3 regions of the Peribacillus sp. B65 genome follow, and region 2 is predicted to be linked to each of the others. Evidence: predicted binding sites of a transcription regulator. Region 2 holds the regulator's gene; each other region holds the start of a gene.
The links. Region 2 encodes LexA, which represses DNA repair genes until DNA is damaged. Its sites were predicted from a motif close to CGAACATATGTTCG; they were not measured.

Region 1: ACSR9O_RS03950 (YolD-like family protein) is a predicted target of LexA. The motif match lies at 2,461-2,474, and genes of this name have one in related genera.
Region 3: ACSR9O_RS09210 (Y-family DNA polymerase) is a predicted target of LexA. The motif match lies at 1,895-1,908, and genes of this name have one in related genera.

What each region holds. Positions count from the first base shown of each region.
Region 1 is NZ_CP195840.1:776,911-781,197, forward strand. Features, by position in the region: gene ACSR9O_RS03935 (SpoVR family protein) at 1-402, opposite strand, end outside; gene ACSR9O_RS03940 (hypothetical protein) at 542-1,741, opposite strand; gene ACSR9O_RS03945 (metal-dependent hydrolase) at 1,789-2,334, opposite strand; gene ACSR9O_RS03950 (YolD-like family protein) at 2,503-2,838, shown strand; gene ACSR9O_RS03955 (hypothetical protein) at 2,989-3,168, shown strand; gene ACSR9O_RS03960 (DUF5661 family protein) at 3,805-4,131, opposite strand; partial or broken gene ACSR9O_RS03965 (cupin domain-containing protein) at 4,147-4,287, opposite strand, start outside.
Region 2 is NZ_CP195840.1:1,029,634-1,033,920, reverse strand. Features, by position in the region: gene tkt (transketolase) at 1-747, opposite strand, end outside; gene ACSR9O_RS05115 (DUF896 domain-containing protein) at 979-1,212, opposite strand; gene ACSR9O_RS05110 (YneB family resolvase-like protein) at 1,278-1,934, opposite strand; gene yneA (cell division suppressor protein YneA) at 1,954-2,265, opposite strand; gene lexA (transcriptional repressor LexA) at 2,421-3,044, shown strand; gene ACSR9O_RS05095 (glucosaminidase domain-containing protein) at 3,250-3,765, opposite strand; gene ACSR9O_RS05090 (hypothetical protein) at 4,207-4,287, shown strand, end outside.
Region 3 is NZ_CP195840.1:1,869,169-1,873,455, forward strand. Features, by position in the region: gene ACSR9O_RS09195 (SDR family NAD(P)-dependent oxidoreductase) at 1-154, shown strand, start outside; gene ACSR9O_RS09200 (DUF3221 domain-containing protein) at 312-839, shown strand; gene ACSR9O_RS09205 (C40 family peptidase) at 890-1,549, opposite strand; gene ACSR9O_RS09210 (Y-family DNA polymerase) at 1,962-3,221, shown strand; gene ACSR9O_RS09215 (YolD-like family protein) at 3,248-3,580, shown strand; gene ACSR9O_RS09220 (iron-sulfur cluster biosynthesis family protein) at 3,790-4,113, shown strand; gene ACSR9O_RS09225 (alpha/beta hydrolase) at 4,157-4,287, opposite strand, start outside.

The sequences.
Region 1 (4,287 bases), 250 kb from region 2:
ATTTGCTGTCGCAGCCATACTTTCCACCATATCTCGATTTGTATTTTGAAAACGAATATTATTTTTGAAGAAATCACAATGTGCCAAGACATGAGCCACAATTAACTTATTTTGAATTAACGAATTAGAGTCTAATAAAAAGGCGTAACAAGGATTAGAGTTAATAACTAATTCATAAATTTTACTCAAACCAAAATCATATTGTAACTTCATCTTATGAAATTGTTTTCCAAAGCTCCAATGGGAATAACGCGTTGGCATACCGTAAGCACCGAACGTATAAATGATTTCACTTGGACAAATTTCGTATCTCATCGGATAAAAATCCAATCCAACACCCTTGGCAATCTCTGTTATTTCATCAATCGCCCGACTCAAAGCCTCTTGTTCATCTACTTTCACATAGTTCCCCCCTTAATCCTCTTCTCACATAATATGAGAAAGAGAGAAGAAAATGACGGAACAACAATATTAAGTTAAGTTGTCCTTTGAAATAGCGAAAATTCCCCACCTGTAATTAGTTGTTACTCTCTCTCATGTACTAACTTTTTTTTCTCGATCTCTCTTTTTTTATATCCATACAAACTTTAAAAAATAGTCTTTCTAGATGAATTTTTTCTTCGACATCTGTTACTAGTTCATTTAAGCGATTAAATGCTTTAATGATATGTAAACTGTTATCGATGAGTTGTTCTTCTTGTAAATTCTTAAACACCTGTTTTGTTTCAGGTGAATATTTAGTGCGGGATAGCTTAATTTTCTTAAAGATATCAAAAATCCTGTCCTCAGATAAATACGGGCTATGAGAAATAGCTAAAACTAACTCGACTATTCGATCTTTAAATTTATCTATATTTTTTAGTTGTTTTAGTTTATCCTTAACATTATTTACACTGCTATCATGCCTTATCGTAAATATTGGCTCCTCACCCTCAGGTATAGCACCAAATTCATTACCATCCTCATCTACCAAACGAAAACGGTACTCTAAGGAAAAAACCTTTTCTTTAATTTCATTATTTGTCAGGATTAAACCAACATATAAATTTCCAACGCCCACAATTTTTCTAGGGATCATTGCGTCGAACATAATGACAATCTCCGAATCACTTATATAAGCCTTATCTAATGAGTACCATTGATGAGTTGCCTGTGCATGATTATGTAATGCTAATAGTGTCAAATAAATGGCAAGATGATTGTCGTAGTTATTGTACCTAACCGATGTAACTCCCCTAATTAGCCATTCTTCATTCTCTTCGATTAGTCGATACTGGAATTCTTTCAGCGGCTGTGATTTACAAAGTTTCCGAGTAGTATCAACCAATAGCTGTTCTAAATCATTTACTAAGCAATAAGAAGAGAATTTTCCCATTTGAAATGCCATATCCAAATACTCATAAGTAAATCGATAGACGCCTTCTGCATTTAAAGAATCCTCAGTAAACAGCAAGACTAATTGGTTATTGGAAGAGACCTTATCTATAAAGACATTTTCTAGCTTTTCTTTAATATCTAACTTTCTGTTATCAATCTTTATAAATTGTTCGATTAATTCTTTACTCCCAAGTACACTGAGAAAGTTATTTAAATCCCCGTAATCCTCCAACGGAAATTCTTTTAGGATCTCATCATCTAGGTCTCGCTCTTGTTTAATCAGATACTTAAGGTCCGCTAATTTAGCTGGAGATTCAGAAATTTTTTTTCCGTTCAAAAAAGATTCATGCAGATGCTTCCCCAAATTCTCCCTCCTATCACTCACTTATTATATTAATCACCATCGCCATTCTAGCCGAGTGTCTGGGAGAAAAGACTCAAAAAGCCAGTTACTAATTCCGAAACAGATTGAATAAATGGAGTCAGCATTTTATCGTCTAAAATAAAAAATAAGGAAATCAGGATTGCAACATAATATATTACCGTTTCAACTTTTCCTGAAGTTTTATATGTTAGAGGAGATTTTCTACGCACATTATCAATTGGGGAAAATAAAGGTACGCCAGAAACAGAAAAGTAATCGCCCAATATATGAAAGAAATAACCAAGACTAATACCTAGTGTGAATGGATTAGGTACTAACAATAATAAGAAAAGTAAAAGACAAATCCACATACATAGCGAATGGGTAATTCCTCTGTGACCAAACTTTCTTTTTATGATTACCGCTAAACCAAACGAACGCCTTCCAATAAAAGAATTAGGTTCATCTATGTCTGGCAATAAACTTCCCAAAGACACACCCGCTAAAAAACCAATTGTAAATGGATAAGAAACAGTTGAAACCAATGCTGCACTTAGTGCAATTGATGTAGCCAGGTGCGTTTTATACATCATAAATGAACACCCACTTTTTATAATGAAGAAGCATGTCTATTTAACATAATTGATATGCATGATTTTGATGATTCATACCAATGATTCGTTCTAACTTGTATCACCAACTTAAAAAGCCATTCACAAGGAACGTACGTTCGTTTATAATCAAAATAAGGAGTGATTTAGATGACCATTCGAGACAGAGGAAATATTAAATGGACCAGTCTGATGCTACCTGAACATATAAAAATGTTACGGCAATATTTTGGCGAGGAATACTACGATGAACCTGAACCCGTGTTGGATGAACAACACCTGGAGGAGATGAATGATTTAATTGCTGCTTCGATGGAGTTTACTTTTCCGATTTCTTTTACGCTATACCAGAATAATCGGCTGAGTAGCGTAGAAGGATTGGTACATTATGTGGATCAAATGAACAGACATATACGCGTGATTGATGTGGACGAACAAATACATAGAATACCCTTTTCAACTATTAAAGGTGTGAAAAAGATTTAAATTAAAGTTTGTAAAATAATTAACTTTAATACAGTAATTTTGCTTGGAAAGATAAAAAGATAAAGAGCATAAGAATAAACATAATCAAGAAATTTGGATATATAATACTTCTAATCAAAGCATCCTCAACAAAAGGAGATAGAAACAACTATGAAAAAGGTGCATACTTTTAGCTTGTATATCTTTGGTATTCTGTTGCTTTTGTTGCTTTTGTTGCTTTTGTTAAATCTTTTGGAAATTAAAAAATTAGATGAGGGAATTTACCTTCAAGGCATAGAAGGAAAACTTTTTGACATTAATGAAGGAATACGAGAGATAACTACTGATTAAAAGCATAATTTCCCCAGCACCCTAGAAGAAATATTATCAGCGACAATGTGAGGACTAATCAACTTGGTTAGTCCTTATTTTTTTCATTTGGTGAGTAAATTTTGCTCATCACATACCAGCTGGCGCACATAGTACTTCGCACTTAATTAGCGGAATATTGCGAACACAAAGAGGTTTTATGATGAATAAAATGAGTTCCCAAGGAAACCAATGTGCATGGAGGTGACCATGTGACAAAGTTGCGAATCATTTTAACAATTCCGTACTTGTTATTTGCAATTTTCTTATTCGTGAGAGGAGACATTCCAAGTTACTGCCTTCTTGTAATAGGGTTCTACGCAATGTTTGGTTCCTTCCTTTTGGACTTTTTGGATAAAAAAAAGAAAAAATGAGTCCTGGGTATACCCTGTTTCAGGGTATACCTCACCATTTGACCGCCACCTTAAGATGGGATATTGGCTCCACCCTCATAATGTGGGCACTATATTTCCACATTAAACTGCCCCGATAGTAGCATAAAGAAAAAGCTGCCTAAAAGACAGCTCCGATCTTAAGCTAACGAACCCGTTGGCTTAAATAAAATATTTCACAAACTCGCTTAAAAAAATGAGTTGTACTTATCATTTAGGCATTCTATTAAGCCATGTTCCAATAGGCTTTTGCTTCTTCTTCAAGCACCTTAAGTCTTTTGTAGTAATCAGGAAACTCGTGAAGATGAGCTAGGGCAATTTTCCCCGTTATAATAGGATCATCACCAGTTACATTTGTTTGGCTGGATACTTTTCCATGTTCAAGCTCGGTATTTACTCCCATCCAAAACTCATCTAAATTAAACTTGCTTTTATTAAAATCAATGCCTAAAAGTAAAGCGACCGCTGCTGCTTCCTCTTTAGAAAAGCTAGTTTTTACAATGTTATTAGTTTGAATCCTATTTGGATACTTTGTTGGACGAGAATAGTGCATTTCACAGTCAGAATGTTGTTCTGCATCCAAAGCATCTGCTTTAGTTACATGAACCGTGCCAAATGGATGTTGTGGAGGTGCGTATATAGAATAAATTTTCAACGGGAAATTACCTGTATTGGTTACATTATGCCATGTTCCAGCAGGTATCATAAT
Region 2 (4,287 bases):
AATAACCGTTTTCACTTCGATTAATGTTGGGCGTGCATCGTCGGTTTTCGCTTCTTCAATCGCTTTAGCAATTTCCTGAAGATCATTCCCATCCTCAACGCGGATATATTGCCATCCATAAGATTTGAACCGGTCTGCTACGCTTTCACTAAATGATTGGCTTAAGTCGCCGTCAAGAGAAATATCATTAGAATCATATAAAACAACGAGTCTTCCGAGTTGTAGATGTCCAGCTAATGAAGCGGCTTCTGCAGAAACACCTTCCATTAAATCTCCATCTCCACAAATGCCATATGTATAATGATCGACCACATTATAAGAATCGCGGTTATAGCTTTCTGCCAAGTGACGTTCAGCCATTGCCATTCCTACTGCCATTGCGATACCTTGTCCAAGCGGCCCGGTAGTTGCATCAACACCAGCCGTATGACCGTATTCAGGATGTCCTGGAGTTTTACTGCCCCATTGACGGAAGCTTTTCAAATCATCGATAGATAAACCATAGCCCGATAAATGAAGAAGGCTGTATAACAGCATAGAACCATGTCCAGCTGAAAGAACAAAGCGATCTCTATTAAACCAATCGGGATTTTTCGGGTTATGGTTCATATATTCGGTCCATAGTTTATACGCCATCGGCGCAGCACCCATTGGCATACCTGGATGGCCGGAATTAGCCTTTTCAATTGCATCAATTGATAATGTACGAATCGTATTGATAGAAAGTGCATCTAATTTATCTAACATATTGTAAAAACATCCCTTCCTGTAATGTACCTCTTTATATTATAGTGACAAGCATAATATCACAACTAAAATCACTATTTACTGCCTCAATATTACAATTTTCTATAATAACAGAAGTCCCCTATTTAGATTAAACTAAATAGGAGAATACATACATGCATGCACTCCCTTTTTACTCCTAAATGCTAACAGGGTACTCAAGCGGAATGTTTTATCAGAAGGATCCAAGCATTAATGTAAGTTTCTTTTTTCTTTTATATTTTTTATCTTTTGAGGAGTGACGTCATTACCTTCTGGATCAACGACCTTCACATGCTCCAACGTATCGGTCATGGACTTTCTGAATGTTTCCAAATACTCACTTCTCAATTGGGTTTGCTCTTTCGCCTCAACTTCCGTCAAACCTTCAGCCTTTGCCTTTTTAGAAAGTTCATTAATACGGGCTATTTTTTCTTTTGATAACATAATTTCGCTCCTTCATAATCTCCGGATATTGTCATGGTATTAAAAAAAAAGCGAAATTACAAGTTCTAAGATTTACTTTCATTTGTATTCAGTTGATGTTCGAGAAAACGCCTGTTCACAGTAGCCTTTGAAACATTGTATCCAAAGCCCCTTAAAGTGGCTGCGATTTCTGCGAATGTCAATCCATTGGCCCGAAGTTTAATAATTTCTTCAATAGGGATTTCCATACGGTCCCTTCCAGTGGAATTCCTTTGATTCTGAAGGTTTTTTTGAGGACGGTATCCTTTTTCAACGGCTCTTATCATCCCGCGCTTTATTTTAAGATTATGTAGTTTCCTTTGGTATTCTTCTACAATACCGACTATCTGGATGACCATGGCATCCGAATCCGATAACTCAAGCTCCCCGTCATGTGAGAGTGTATAAATTTTAACATCTTCTTTAAGGATGACATGGAAAAGGGCTATTTTGGCATTCCCTCTTCCCAGCCTTGTTTCATCCTGGATTAATAGTACTTCAGCTTCTTTAGTTTTAAATAGTTCGAGCATGTCAAAAATGCCATCCCGATTCAACTCATAACCACTTGCCTGCTCTTTTATTATGGATATAACTTCAACATCCATCTTTTCTGCCAATTTGACTAACTCATCTTCCTGCCTTGCCAATGATGTTTCCTGTGACTCTTTTTCTGTGCTGACCCTACAATAGATTACCGCCTTCATAATACCCTACCTTCACTGCTTACTGCTCACTGGCCAAATTCTGGACAAGTTCTTCCCCTTTAACCGGTATGACGATGACTTGACCAGGTTTAATTGTATCCGCCCTGACTCCATTATGCTCTTCTATCCAACCAATGAATTCTTTTTTTGTCAAATTTGCTTCTTCATATTCTTCAGCGATTCCCCATAGGGTGTCACCTTCACTTACTTCTATAGAAAGGAAATCCTTTTTTGGATCATTGTTCAATGTACAAGAGAATAAAATTGAAAAGATGAATACTGATCCCGCTAATAGAATCGTATAAATATAATTTTTGTATAAATTTTTCATAAATATCCCTCCAAAGCGAATGTTCGTTCGTATGTTATGGTCAAATTATAATACGAACGTTTGTTTCAGTCAACAACAAAATTCGAACTTATGTTTGTATAGAATTGGGGGCCATGCTATAATGTAGCAAAGAACATTGGGGAAGAGGTGCACATATGACTAAACTATCAAAAAGGCAGCAAGATATTCTTGATTTCATTAAAGAAGAGGTCCGCCAAAAAGGGTATCCACCTTCCGTACGGGAGATTGGTGAAGCAGTGGGACTTGCTTCAAGTTCAACAGTACACGGGCATTTATCACGCCTGGAAAGCAAAGGCCTGATTAGACGTGACCCAACCAAGCCAAGGGCCATTGAAATAATGAATTTGGAGGAAGCGAACAATATTCCCAAAGTCAATGTCGTGAACGTGCCGTTACTTGGAAAAGTAACAGCGGGAATGCCGATAACGGCCATTGAGAACATAGAAGAATACTTTCCGCTTCCCGAAAGCATGGTTCCACATGATGACCATGTATTCATGCTGGAAATCATGGGTGAAAGTATGATCGAAGCAGGAATTCATGATGGGGATTATGTCATCGTGAAACAACAAAGCAATGCCAATAATGGAGATATCGTCGTGGCCATGACGGAAGATGATGAAGCCACTGTAAAACGATTCTTTAAGGAACCGGATTACATAAGGCTTCAGCCTGAGAACTCGAATATGGAACCAATTATTTTACGAGATGTTTCGATACTTGGAAAAGTAATAGGCTTATATAGACAAATACACTAAAAGCGCTAACCGCGCTTTTTTTGTTTGTTTAATCTATGTCCCGAATTCTCTCAATATGCATAAGGAATTTTAATAGAATCAAGTTTTCATGGGAATTTAAACGTCCTTAATTACGAACGGAAGTATACGATCGCCTAATATGTACTTTGGTAACAATCTGATTACAATGAAAAAGAGAGCTTTAACTACCGCTCCCAGTTAAAATTCACTTCACTCGTAATCTTTGGTTCACTTTAATTAGGTTAAGATCTACCAAGCCGTTCCACTGTTGAATCTGCACTTGTGTAGAACCGTATGCTTTTGCAAGCGCAGAGACGGTATCCCCTTTTTGGACAATATGATAAACCTCTTCTATACTTGCATCATATTTTGTTAAATCGCTTGTTTCGATAAGGTTCACCAGTTTTTCAATATAGTTGGGATCCGAGGCGTACCCAGCATCGAAAATTGCTTTGAGTGCTTTTCTGTAATCTTTTTCTCCAATGACAGCCGTATAAAGACTTCTATTCCATGAAGTCCCCTTTACATATAAATTGGCAAGATCTCTAAGACTTTCTTCCCAAGATGGGTATTTTCTGAATTTGTTCCATACTTGAACGGGTACGCCAATGACATATTCCATTGTCTGAATGATGACAGACTCACCCTTGAAGTCACCTTTTGTACCGAATATATTTTTTCCTTTGCTTGCTAATAAACTTGTCCCATACCCACTCTCCAAACAAGCTTGTGCAATGACAACAGAAGGTAATATTTTGCATAGGGAGCAATTTCCTTAATAAATGTTTCCTTGCTCATTAGAACCTCCCATCAATGGTTTTACTTTATTTTTCACTGTTCATCTTCATTCTTATCGTATTCTCATCTATGAAAAAGGTTACAGCAAGTCCCATACAACAGGTTCTGATGTTTGGCTAATTGTTTTTATTATAGATTTCTTACCTAGAGTGGCTTGCTTCGAGTATTATTTATCCATTTCCCTACCAAACAGGAAAAGCCGTCAATCCATTTAATTAAATGGATTGACGGCTTTTTCTGTTGAACACTGAAAATCTTCAAAACTTGTTCGTTAATTTTAAATTTGTAATTATTTATTTTTGTATAAAACCTTGATGAAAAACAAAAACTATTTTTAAAAACTTCATTTCAAGGTGGTGAAATCATGGACTACCCAACCGTCCATACAAACTTCTGGGATGCAGTGATAGCCATTCCTACCATCATGATTCTTACTCAACTTATT
Region 3 (4,287 bases), 840 kb from region 2:
GCCTGGAGATGTCGCTGCTAAAATCGTAGCGGCGATGCTGACCAATAAGAGGGAAATCAATCTCCCTGGCTGGATGAATTTTGCTGGGAAATGGTATAACATGTTTCCAAAAATCACCGAAACATTAGGAAAAAAAGCATTTTTTAAAAAGTAAGCAACTTTCGATGTCGGACAAGGCGAAAGATGGTCTAATATAATAGGCAAAAGGGGAATGTCGATGACATTCCCCTTTTTTGAAATAACCGAAGTTTTCATATGAATTGGTAACTATTTCATGCGGGATCCGTCTATTTCTAGTAGGAGGGATTTGTATGAAGAGGATTGTAAACCTTTATATATCCATATTCGTTGCCTTTATTCTGGGTAGCTGTCAATCCCCTGATTGGAACAGGGATGATGCCGTCGGTAAGGGGGAAGAAGGTTTCATTACGGATCTTGACGATAAAAGGATTTTGATTAAAAGGACGTATTATAAGGTGACCACTGATACATCCATTCAAGATCAACATGGTAACGCTCTCGATTATTCCGACCTGGAAATCGGGATGAAAGTGAAACCATGGCACCGGGGCGGGGTGAAGAAATCATTTCCTGGGAAAGCGGAAGCGGAACTGATTCTTGTTTTGACGGATGTAAAAAGCTTGGCCGAACAAAGGGCGGTCACTGCTGCCCTCAATCATGTCAGTAAAGCGGAAAGTCAGCGATTCATGGTTCTCGAAGTCGTCCATTTACCGTCAGAGCATGTTTATAATATCGAAATGATGAACCGTTCCAACTTGGACGCTTCATTCATGGTGACAGTTGAGGATTTAACGGATGAAATATTATATATAAAATAAAACAACCGGGCTGAATCACTATGAATTCTGTCCGGTTGTTTTATGGGATTTTATAAAGTTTTCGCACCTAAATATTTTGGTTTCCAATAAGAATTATCCATATCCGTGATGGTTATTCCTTTAGAAGAAGTAGCACTGATGAATTGACCATTTCCGATATAGATACCAACATGGGATACCCCTGTTCTTCCAGAAGAAGTATCAAAGAATACAAGGTCACCCTTAGCTGGTGAAGATACTTTTAAACCTGTATTGGAATAAAGCAAGGATGTTGTACGCGGTAAGGTGATTCCTTGTGATTTCTGGAATACGTAATAGACGAAGCCTGAGCAGTCAAATCCAGTTGGTGTTGTTCCGCCCCATTTGTAGGGTTTGCCTATTAAGGTTTTTGCATAGCTGATCAAGCTTGTATTATTGACCTTATAAACACCAAGCTTATTAAATGTGTTACGGCCCGCAATTCCGTCGGCAGTCAGTCCTTTGGCTTTTTGGAATTTTTTTACTGCTGATACAGAATAGGTGCCGTAATATGTAGTCAGTGAACCTGAATATGTGAAATAACCTTTGGTTTTTAAAAGTTGTTGTAGTTGTTTGACATCACTATGTGTCATTCCGGGTCTGAGGGTTTGATCTCCAATATTTGCAAAGGCTTGCAGCGGGGTTAGCATCATGGCAGAAGCAACAGCAGCTGAAGCGATCCATTTCTTCATAATTTTCATTTCCTCTCTATCTATCTCTCTATATTCTTAACAATATTATCCTACAATACCATTATGACAATTAGACATAATTTTGGTTACAGTTTTATTACAAAAAATGAGTAGTAAGACTAAGTTTAAAATAGACGAAAGAATGTTGAAAAGGGTGAAAAAAATTAAAAAAACTAAGTATAAGGATCCATTAAAAATTATTCAAGATACGAATTGATTCTTTTTAAAAAAACTATTTGGGTATTCAGTTTAAATATGGTATTTTAACCATTTTTAGTATCTATTATATTTTTCAAGGAAATTACATTAAAAAGTAGAAATTTGTATGAAAACTTCCATTGAATAAGAACGTATATTCGGTTAAAGTTATGAATATAATAAAAGCGAACGTATATTCTTGTTAGGGTGAGAAGTGATGGATTATGGGACGATGCCGAAACAATCAATTATGTGTATCGATATGAAAAGTTTTTATGCAAGCTGTTCAGCGGTCATGCTTGGTCTGGACCCGCTTGATTGTTATCTGGCGGTGGTTGGTGATTTGAAGAGGACAGGGAGCATTGTGCTTGCGGCTTCTCCAAAGATGAAGAAGGAATTTGGCATCAAGACAGGTTCGCGGATGTTTGAGATCCCGAATGATCCGAGGATTGTCGTCGTTGAACCTAAAATGGCGACCTATTTAAGGGTTTCGACGGAAATCACCCGCTTGTTCAACCGTTATGTGCCCAAAGAAGCGATTCACGTATATAGTGTGGACGAAAGTTTTGTGAAAGTCGATGGTGCCGCTTCTTTATGGGGAGATGCCCGGATGATAGCTGAAAAGATAAAGGATGAAATCGAACGGGAATTACAGCTCCCCTGTGCCATTGGAATTGGACCGAACATGCTTATGGCAAAACTTTGCCTTGATTTGGAAGCCAAACATAATGGGATTGCAGAATGGAAGTATGAGGATGTGCCAAGCAAACTTTGGCCGATTTCCCCGCTTCGTGAAATGTGGGGGATCGGCAGGCGCGTAGAAAAAACCCTTCATGGAATGGGAATATTTACGGTTGGACAGCTTGCCAATTATGATCTTGAATTACTTGAAGCGAAGTTTGGAATTATGGGCAATCAGCTTTACCACCATGCTTGGGGAATAGATTTATCCGATATGGGGGCAGCGATCATCGAAGGGCAGGTAAGCTTCGGCAAAAGTCAAATCCTGCTGCGGGATTATAAGGAGGAGCATGAGGTAAAGCAGGTCATGCTGGAAATTTGCGAAGAAGTTGGAAGAAGGGCACGCACCCATCGCAAGGCAGGAAGGACGGTGAGCCTAAGCATTGGTTACAGCAAGGATGAGTTCGGCGGAGGTTTCCAACGTTCGCGTTCAATTAGCGAACCGACCAACATTACGATGGAGCTATATAAAGTTTGCCTGGAGCTTTTTCATGAGAACTATAAGCAAAAAACGGTTCGGAGCATAGAGGTCAGGCTCTCGAATATTGTGGATGATAACGAAATGCAGCTGACTTTATTCGATGCTTCGCGCTGGAAGAAGCGGGAATTGAGTTACACGGTTGATCGAATCCGCCATAAATATGGAGCCAAATCGTTATTGCGTGCCGTTTCGTATACAGAAGCAGGTACAGCCGTTTACCGAAGTAAGCTGCTTGGTGGTCATAAGGCGTAAGGTTGACTTTGAAGGGAGGGAAAAGAATGATACGTGATCGCGGCCGTATCAAATGGACATCGATGATGTTGCCGGAGCATGTGAAGATGCTTCGGGATTGGGTGGTGGAGGATGGCTATGAAACGAAGCGCATCCTGGATGAGCAGCAACTGGAAGAAATGAATGCGGTAATGGGGGAAGCGATGGAGGAAAGAAAGGATGTCACGATTGCTCATTATGAAGGAAACCGGTATCAGCTGTTAATCGGCAGGATCCATTATTATAATGAGCTCACCCAAAAGCTTCATATCGTCGATCGGTTTCAGCAGGCTCACTATATCAGGCTTTCCGATATCGCGGATGTAAGGATAATGGAATGATGAGCCGAAGGGCTGTTCCCAAGGGACAGCCTTTCAAAACGGCATCGTGATGAAAGGTATCACGGAGGAGTATGAGAATCGGCATTTGTTAGCACGGTCAATGAAGAAAGTGATTTTCGTGTCGGCTGACGCTTGCAAAGGAAGGCAGTTTCTTTAACAGAAGCGTATTTATCGTTTATAATGGGGGAAACATCGGGAGGCGTGCAATCATGTATATTGAATGGACGGAAACAGCGGCTGAGAAAATGGCCGATAAGGTACAGGGACAAGAAGGATATTTACAGTTGAAATATGATACTGATGGCTGTGGCTGCGTGGTAAGCGGTGTGACCGCGCTATGGTGGGTCAACGAACCTGAAGAAGGTACCGAAAAAGTGGAAACAAACGGGATTCCACTATATGTGGAGAAATCAAAAATGATTTTTCTTGATGAAGTCATGAAAATAGACTTTGTTCCGGAAGCGAACAGCTTTCAATTAAAAAGTCCGAATCAAATCTTGAATCCAAGGATGAGTTATTTTAATAAAATCTGACTAAAAAGCAAAGAGGGGATCTTGGATACCCTCTTTTTTCTTCTCAGACAAGTTTTAGAAACTGATCGATTTGATCTTCATATTCTTTTGGATTTTCATTATAAGATTGAGCGTGGGCCCCTTTTTTAGCGATGTAAAGCTGCTTTGGGCCCTCTTTTGCTGCATATAATTCCG